2 regions of the Mycobacterium paraterrae genome follow, and region 2 is predicted to be linked to the other one. Evidence: predicted binding sites of a transcription regulator. Region 2 holds the regulator's gene; the other holds the start of a gene.
What was found. The regulator LexA, encoded in region 2, represses DNA repair genes until DNA is damaged. The targets are predictions, from matches to a motif close to CGAACANNTGTTCG.
Positions count from the first base shown of each region.

Region 1: cofD (2-phospho-L-lactate transferase) is a predicted target of LexA. The motif match lies at 2,859-2,872, and genes of this name have one in related genera.

Region 1 covers NZ_CP092488.2:3,323,047-3,327,464, forward strand. Annotated here, with positions in the region: gene MKK62_RS16030 (NUDIX hydrolase) at 1-256, opposite strand, end outside; gene MKK62_RS16035 (coenzyme F420-0:L-glutamate ligase) at 253-1,611, opposite strand; gene cofD (2-phospho-L-lactate transferase) at 1,608-2,600, opposite strand; gene MKK62_RS16045 (WhiB family transcriptional regulator) at 2,970-3,305, shown strand; gene MKK62_RS16050 (metallopeptidase family protein) at 3,426-3,848, opposite strand; gene MKK62_RS16055 (DUF3499 domain-containing protein) at 4,010-4,418, shown strand, end outside.
Region 2 covers NZ_CP092488.2:4,001,775-4,006,192, reverse strand. Annotated here, with positions in the region: gene MKK62_RS19400 (FAD-dependent oxidoreductase) at 1-227, opposite strand, end outside; gene nrdR (transcriptional regulator NrdR) at 249-713, opposite strand; gene MKK62_RS19390 (LysM peptidoglycan-binding domain-containing protein) at 822-1,304, opposite strand; gene lexA (transcriptional repressor LexA) at 1,517-2,215, shown strand; gene MKK62_RS19380 (sunset domain-containing protein) at 2,240-4,228, opposite strand.

The sequences.
Region 1 (4,418 bases), 680 kb from region 2:
CCGCGTCGGAATCCTCGCAGTGCCCGCCCAATTGGACCCACCGGCCGAGTCGCGGATGCAGCGTCAGCAGGACTTGGCCCCCGCTGTCGTCCAGCACCAGCGCCGACGCGGTGATGTGTCCTGGCACGCATTCCCGCCGGCAGGCGTCCTCGCGGGCGTCTAGGAACGCCAGCACGGCGTTGCGGATCGAGTCCTGCGAATGGTCTGGTGGCCGCCAGTCGCTGAGCAGCGCGATCGCCGAGGACCGCACGCTCACTTGCGCACCAGCAGATCGCCGACCTTTACCGGTTCGCGAGGCTCGGTGACGGGCTCGTTCGGATGGCCGATCGCGATGGCGCCCAACGGTTCCCAATCCCCGGGCAGGTCCAGCTCGGCGCGAACCAAGTCAGCGGCGAAAATCGTCGACCCGATCCAGCAGCTGCCGACGCCGCGCACCGCCAAGGCCACCAGCAGGGCCTGAACCGCGGCGCCGACCGCGACGGTGAACATCGTGTGCTCGGCGTCGGTGCGGGCGGCGTCGGGATAACTGTGGGCGCCGTCGGGCACCAGGAAGGGGATGACGACTTCGGGTGCGTCGTAGAGGATCTGGCCGCGCGCGACCCGTCGCTCGACCGCGTCGGCGGGCTTGCCGTCGCCGGTGAGGTCGGCTCGCCACTTGTCGCGCATCCGCTCGAGCAGCCGGTCGCGGATGGCCCGGGTCTGCAGCCACACGAAGCGCACCGGCCGGGTGTGGTGCGGTGCGGGGGCGGTCAGCGCTTCGGCCACCGCGTCTTCGATCAGGTGCGGCGCCACGGGCTCGTCGGCGAACTGGCGTATCGAGCGCCGGAACAGCTGCGCCTGTCGGCGACCGAGCTCCAGGGCTTCCGCGGTACCGAGCCAGAACAGGTCGTCGGTGCCAGAGCGCACGAGATGGCGCGCGGTCGCCCCGGTTTCGGTGACCACAGCGGCGGGCAACCCGCGCACGACCGCGACCGGGACCGCGGTCAGCTTGCCTTTGACGAGGTCGGCCGCGGCCGCGATTTCGTCAGCGACCGCGACTTCGGTGACCACCAGTTCGTTGCCGTGCCGGTCGACCGCGCCGGCGTAGCCGTGCAGCACCGAGACGCCGGCCGAGCCCACGGCGGCGTCGGTTTGGCCGTTGCGCCAGGCGCGGCCCATGGTGTCGGTGATGACGACACCGACGGTGACACCCAGGACGTCGCGCAGCCCGGACCGTAGCGCCGCGGCACTGCCATCGGGATCGACGGGCAGCAAAGCCAATTCGTCGGTGCCGATGTTGGATCCGTCGACGCCAGACGCCGCCTGCACCACACCCAGCCCGTTCTCGGTGATCAGCGTACGGCCTTTGCGCGCCAGTACTCGAACGGATTCAGCGTCAACGAGCTTGCGGCGCAGGGTATCTCGTTGTTCGGGGTCTTCCGGCGCGGGCACCAGGCGGCCTTCGCACTTGGACAGCACTTTGCTGGTCACCACCAACACGTCGCCGTCGCGCAACCAGGGCGCGGCCGTCGCGAGCGCCGCGGTCAGGTCGTCGCCGGGCCGGAACTCCGGAAGCCCGGTCACCGGCAGGATTTCGATCGGCGACGCGGCGCCGTGCTCGCTGGTGCTCATACCGCCACGCCCGCAAGCTCGAGCCCGGCTCGAACCATCTCGGCGGTCGCCTTGGGGTCGGTCATCAGCAGCGGCACCGAACGCACTCCCATGCCGTCGATCTCGGCATGGTCGCCCTCATGAATCAGCCAGTAGTCCAGGATGCCGGTGCCGGCTCGCGCGCCGTGATACCGACCGACCGCTTCAGCGGTCGACTCCACGCCAATGACAGTCAGGCACGCATCGGCCATCCCGCGCAATGGTTTTCCGCCGATGATCGGCGAGTAGCCAACGATGGGGGCGCCAGTGGACCGCAGTGCCGAGCGTATCCCGGGGACGGCCAGGATCGCGCCGACGCTCACCACTGGGTTGGACGGGGCAATCAAGACCGCATCGGCGTCGGCAATCGAATCAGTGACTTCTGTTGTGGCATTGGCTTTTTCGGCCCCAATAAATGCGAAGCTGTGGGTCGGCACCTGCGCGCGGTAACGCACCCACCACTCTTGGAAATGAATCGCTCGTCGGCTCCCGTCGTCGGGATCGGTAATGACGACGTGGGTTTCGCAACGGTCGTCGGTGACGGGCAGCAGTCGCGCACCGGGTTGCCAGCGGTCGCACAACGCGGCGGTCACCTGGGAGAGCGGATAACCGGCCCGCAGCATCTGGCTGCGCACGAGGTGCGTCGCCAGATCTCGATCACCGAGTCCGAACCAGTCCGGCTGAACCCCGTATTGCGCGAGTTCCTCTTTGGCGTGCCAGGTTTCGTTGCGGTGGCCCCAGCCACGCTCCGGGTCGACGCCCCCGCCCAGGGTGTACATGCAGGTGTCCAGGTCCGGGCAGATGCGCACCCCGTGCATCCAGGCATCGTCGCCGATGTTCACCACAGCCGTCAGTTCGTGGTCGCCGGCAGGCGAGGAGCCGGAGCCGAATTGGCCGAGGCCGAGCAGCTGTTGCACCCCCAGCAGGAAGCGCGCGCCGCCGACCCCGCCGACCAAAACCGTCACCTTCACACCGCACGACAGTACGCGCGGCGACGTCGCAAACCCGGGGAGAGTCGGGTGAGAGAATCACCCGGTTGGTGCCGGATTGCCTTGTGTGACAGGTGTGACCGACACGCCACGCCCGGTCAAGGCTCAGTGCCGCAAAAAATTGATCACGAGATGGTATGGAAATCTGCCGATTCGCTTGCGAATCCGGTCTTACCCGTGTGTAATCACAGCAGTGTCATTTCGGTTGGCCGGCCGGATTCGGTGTCGCAGACCGAGATTCGATCAAATGTTCGAATCAGAGATGACCGAAATCAAAACAGTGGTCACAATCGCGAACTACGAAACCAGGTGAGGAGGCGGAGCATGTCCTATGAACACCTTCGGGGGCTAATGGGAGGAACACCGCACACCGTGCCCGGTCTGCCGTTGACAGGGGTATCGCAAAGGCCCCATTTGAGTTTGGTTCCCGACGCCATCGAAGACGAATTCGAGGGCACCGAGGAGGCAACCGACCAGTGGCAAGACCGAGCATTGTGCGCACAAACGGATCCAGAGGCGTTCTTTCCTGAGAAGGGCGGCTCCACCCGCGAGGCCAAAAAGATCTGCCTTGGCTGCGAAGTGCGGAGCGAATGCCTCGAGTACGCCTTGGCTCACGACGAGCGGTTCGGCATATGGGGTGGGCTTTCCGAGCGCGAGCGTCGTCGCCTCAAGCGCGGAATCATCTGACCTCAAAGATCATCGAATAGCGGGTGACCCGCTGAGCGTGCAGCAGCCGCGCTCGCGGTCGCCCGCTTATTCGTCTTGTGACCCGCGGCGCGCGGCGGCGCCGCGCTTGCGATCACCCATTTATTCGTCTTCTATCGTCGGGTCGATGACCGACGGTTCGACATCCAGATAGGTGGCGACCTGGGCCACCAGAATTTCGTGCAGCAGTTCGGCCAGCTCGATGGTGTCTTTGGCGCGTCGTTCGATTGGTTTGCGGAACAGCACAACTCGCGCACGGGTGGCGCTGCCGCGCACGTCGACGCCCGCGGCGATCAACCGGGCCAGCGCGATCGGCCCGTCGGCGACCACCTCGGGCGGCCACTGCACGTTGTGCGGATCCTTCGCCGAAATCCGCGGGATCTCGTCGACGGCGACGTCGAGCCCGGACAGTCGGTCCTGCCAACGCCGCTCGATCGGCTCGTAGGCTTCGAGAACCGCCATGTCGAAGCGTTCGGCGCGGCTCCGCCATCCCGGAACTGTCGGCGGCAGCAGTGGGCCCCGCATGTCGCGGCCGCGGCGCGACACCTTTTTCCCCGGCGAGCGCCGACCGCGCGGGGAGCTGCGCGAATCGCTCACCTGGCGATGGTAACGGTTGGGCATCCAGGCCCGAATGCATGCGCGTGTCCGCCGGGGCGCGAACGTTTTCGCACGATAACCTCTCGATCGTGAACGTTCCGCGTCGCTGCTGCCGGCCAGGGTGTCCGCATTACGCGGTTGCGACGCTGACCTTCGTCTACTCGGACTCCACAGCGGTCGTCGGCCCGCTGGCCGTCGCCAGCGAGCCGCACTCCTGGGACCTTTGCGTGAGCCATGCCAGCCGCATCACCGCCCCGCGCGGGTGGGAACTGGTTCGGCATGCCGGCCCGCTGGCCACCAACCCCGACGAAGACGATCTGATCGCGCTGGCCGAGGCCGTGCGGGAGGGCCGCGATGTGGCCGCCGGCGGTGGCACCGTCAACGGCTTTCACGAGGCCGCCGGGCAGTTCGGCGTGGCGCCGGCCGAGGCGCCCGCCACCGGAGTGCTGACGACGGCCGCCCCGCGACCGGCGACGAACGGTCGTCGCCGCGGTCACC
Region 2 (4,418 bases):
CTCACCTTGGTGTGCGGAAGTCGCAGGAACTCGTCGATCAGCCCGAGTTCGTCCATGACGCGCAGGGTGCTGGGATGCACTGTGTCGCCGCGGAAGTCGCGCAGGAAATCACCGTGCTTCTCCAGCACCGTGACCCTCACTCCGGCACGGGCCAGCAGAAGCGCGTGCACCATGCCCGCAGGGCCGCCGCCGGCAACACATACCTGGGTTCGTACGACGTGCCTCATGATGCGACCCCTCGACGTCGGTTAACCGGACGCCGGCACCTTGCGGTGGGCGCGTAGAGCTTTGATCTCGCGCTCGAAGTCCTCGGCGGATTCGAAAGACCGGTACACCGAAGCGAATCGCAGGTATGCCACCTCATCGAGTTCGCGCAGCGGCCCGAGAATCGCCAAGCCGACTTCGTTGCTGGGAACTTCGGGCGACCCGGCGGCCCGGACCGTGTCCTCGACCTGTTGGGCCAGCAGGTTCAGCGCGTCGTCGTCAACCTGACGACCCTGACACGCGCGCCGCACGCCTCGCATCACCTTCTCGCGGCTGAACGGCTCGGTGACGCCGCTGCGCTTGACGACCGCCAGCACCGCCGTCTCGACGGTGGTGAATCGCCGGCCGCACTCGGGGCAGGAGCGGCGGCGTCGAATCGCCTGTCCCTCATCGGTCTCACGGGAATCGACGACTCGCGAATCCGGATGCCGACAGAACGGACAGTGCATGGCCGCTCCTTCGCCGCGCTGACTTCGGGGAGTCCCGAACCACCACGAGCCTACCTGCGTCGTGCGGCGCAGGCCTAGCGTCGTCGGGTGTCGCGGCTGGTAAACGGCTCAGCCCACCGGCGCGATCAGCGTCTGGCCGGCCGTCACCGCCGACGAGTCGAGTTCGTTGAGTTCGCGAATGCGGGCGGTCACCTGCGCGGTCGGAGCGTCCGGCGCCACCCGGGCGGCCAGGTGCTGCAGCGTCTCCCCCGGTTCGACCCGGACCACAGCGAGCTGGTCCGGCACCTGCACCGCGGCTTTTTCGGGGCCGCTGTTCAGCATGCCGCCGAAGTGCGCCACAAACCCCAACCAGACCGTGATGCCGGCGGCGACCATGGCGAGCGCCACCGTCGTCATCGGGGTGATCGGTCGCGGCCGGTGCGAGGCGTTCGACCTCAAAACGCCGGTACCGCGGTACCGCGGCGGTGTTGCGACAGGCCGGGTCGGCTGCGGGCCGCGGGGCCCCGGGCGGGTGGACCGGCCGGTGGGACGCACCTGAACGGGGCGAACCCGGGTCGGCGCGGTGTGCGAGATGGTCTCGATGTGCATCATGTGCGTTCCTCCAGTCGGCTCGTGGTCGATCACTTGTTCGAAGAGTAGTCGATAATGTGTTCGAAAACCGAACATGTGATCGAACTGTTGCACATGACGATGACCATAGAACGGCCCACCGACAAGAATTCCCGGGCGCGCACACCCCGCGACCGCGACATGCCTCGAACACATGTTTGATATCCAGGCAAAAGGCCGCTACATTCGTCCGTATGAGCGATAGCGATACCCCGGACGCCGACTCAGACCGTGGCCCGCGATCAGCGGAATCGGGCCTGACACCGCGTCAGCGCACCATCCTGGATGTCATCCGCGCATCGGTGACCAGCCGCGGATATCCCCCGAGTATTCGCGAGATCGGCGATGCTGTGGGACTGACATCGACCTCCTCGGTCGCCCATCAGCTGCGCACGCTCGAGAAAAAGGGCTATCTCCGCCGCGACCCGAACCGCCCACGCGCGGTCGACGTCCGGTCCGCCGACGACGTGTCCAAGCCGAGCGTGATCACCGACGTCGCCGGCTCGGACGCACTGCCGGAGCCAACGTTCGTGCCGGTACTGGGACGCATCGCCGCCGGTGGTCCGATTCTCGCAGAGGAAGCGGTCGAGGATGTCTTCCCGTTGCCGCGCGAACTCGTCGGCGAGGGCGCGCTGTTTCTGCTCAAGGTGGTCGGTGAATCGATGGTCGACGCCGCGATTTGCGACGGTGACTGGGTGGTGGTCCGTCAGCAGAATGTCGCCGACAACGGCGACATCGTGGCCGCAATGATCGACGGGGAAGCCACGGTCAAGACCTTCAAACGCACGAATGGGCAGGTATGGCTGATGCCACACAACCCTGCGTTCGATCCCATCCCGGGCAACGACGCGGCCGTGTTGGGCAAGGTCGTCACGGTCATCCGCAAGATCTGACGCGGCGCGGCTCGGGCCGACGGCCTAGCCAGCCTTGTGGAAGCCGTTAGCTTTGGCCATTTCCTCACTGGCGAACCAGATTTCGGCCTGAGTGTCCTCGTACAGGTTGCTGTCGGGCATGTAGTAGAGGCCGGAACTGGCGTTTGCCTTGACGGGGTAGCCGTCGGGCACCTGATAAGGGTCGTCCATCGGCAAATGGATTGCCAACTGCCCGGGCGCTATCCGCGGTATCGGCACCGCCTCCGTCACCTGGGAATCCTCATCATCGTCGGCATCCGACGCCGCATGCCGGCCGACACGGCCGTCGCCTCCGATCGGAATCCCGGTGGGATCGGTGTCGACGTCGTCAGGATCTTCCTCGAAGTGCTCCGCGTCTTCGTGATCGTGTTCGGTAAAGGCGGAAAAGTCTTCGGGGCTGTCGTTTTCGTCTTCGAGCAGCTCGTCGACCAAGCTCTTGTGGTCCTCGGGCGGCATCCACGCACTGGAGGGCTGGCTGGGCAGGCGCACCGTTCGTGGACGCGGCGGCCGGTGGTCCTCGGCCACGCTCGACGACGCCGAATCCGGGTCGGCCTCGGGCGACCACTGCGACACCGACTCGGTCGCGGGCTCGTAGTTCGAGTCGTGCCCGTCGTGGGATTCGGCGTCACGTTCAGCGGCCCGACGCCGACCGGCCCACCGTGCCAGCAAGGCCAGCAGGCCGATGAGCAGCAACGCGCCCGCACCGATCGCCAACCACCACCAGTGCCCGCTCAGCCAACTCGTCGCGGCATGAGGCGACGCGGAATTCGCCGGTGTCTTCTGCCCGGGTACCTCAAGACCGGCCAGCGCCGAGGCCAAGTTCGCCGGCTGCGTGGTGAAGGTGTTCTTCGTCTTATCCCAGGCGATCTGGCCACCGGTGAATTTCTGCGTGGCGACATCCTGGGCAATCGTTTGATCACCCACTGGAGCGCCCAGTTTGCCCGTCGGTCCGAGAAGCTTGTCCCACGCCGCTTTGATGGGGCCACGTACCACGTAGGCGCCATGATCGGGCGTCCAGAAGATCACCGGCTTGTCGGTCGCGGAAAACGCGCTGACCTTGCTCGCCGGCTTCAGTCCCCCGTCGGCCTCATTGGAAATCGGGAAGCCGAGGTCGCTCTTGGCCGGTCCGCCGAGCGCCTCGTACTTGGTCAAGATGTCGGTTTCGACGGCATTGGCGCCGGTGGCCGGGCTGAAGAAGACCTTGCCGCCGGTGAAGTTTTGCGCCAGCCCATCGCCGCCGATCGGGTACTGGTCGCCCTGTTTGGCTCCCAGCGGACCCGAAGCGCCCCCCGCTGCCCGCCACGCCTGGTTGATCTCTGCCGTCGGGTCGACCGGCACCTGCAGACCGGAGAGCTGCCCGGCAAGGTTGGGCGGGACGGTGGTGAAGGTTTTGGTCAGGCGGTTCCATGACACCTTGCCGCCGCTGAACGCCTGGGTCGCGAGCTCGCCGTCGTAGGTCTCGTCCCCGATCGGTACGCCGAGTGCACCACCGGAACTGCCGAGCTTGTCCCATGCGGCGTTGATCGCACCGCGCACCACGAACGCGCCGTGGTCGGCAGTCCAATAAATCAGGGGTTTGTCGCTGGCCGAGAAAGTGCTCACCCGGCTATCGGGTCCGGCCAGCCCGCGAACCTCGTTCGCGGTCGGAAAGCCAAGGTCGGAATCCGCCGGGCCGCCCAGCGACTCGTATTTGTCGAGGATGGCGCCCATCATCGACCGGGGCCCCGTCGCCGGGGTGAAAAACATCTTGCCGTGCACGAAGTCCTGGGCGAACCCCTGCCCCGCGACGTAGCACTCGCCCTGCTTGGGGCCCAGGTCAGAGGTGTCCCCGCCCGCTTCTTTCCAGGCCGCGGTGATCGCGTTGTCGGCATCGCCGATGGGAGAAGCGTCTGCGACCGGGGTCTGCAGCGCCAGGAGTGCCAGTGCCGCCGCTAGCGTTACCAAGCCACGCGTTGAGCACGCGAAGGTCCATGATCGTCTTCGCTGCCGTGTCATCCCGCCCTCCCCGCGGCCGCCCAGTCCGGTTCTCGGGCACAGCGTCGACCACCCTGCGGGTCGCCACGACGCTGCTGCGGGAGACCACACATCGGAAGTCATAGCAAGACCCTACGGTTTGCTCATCGTGTCGACGCCGAATTGCGGTCCGCAGGCCTGGCTTGTGTCGCTTTCTGCCTGTTCGGCGTTT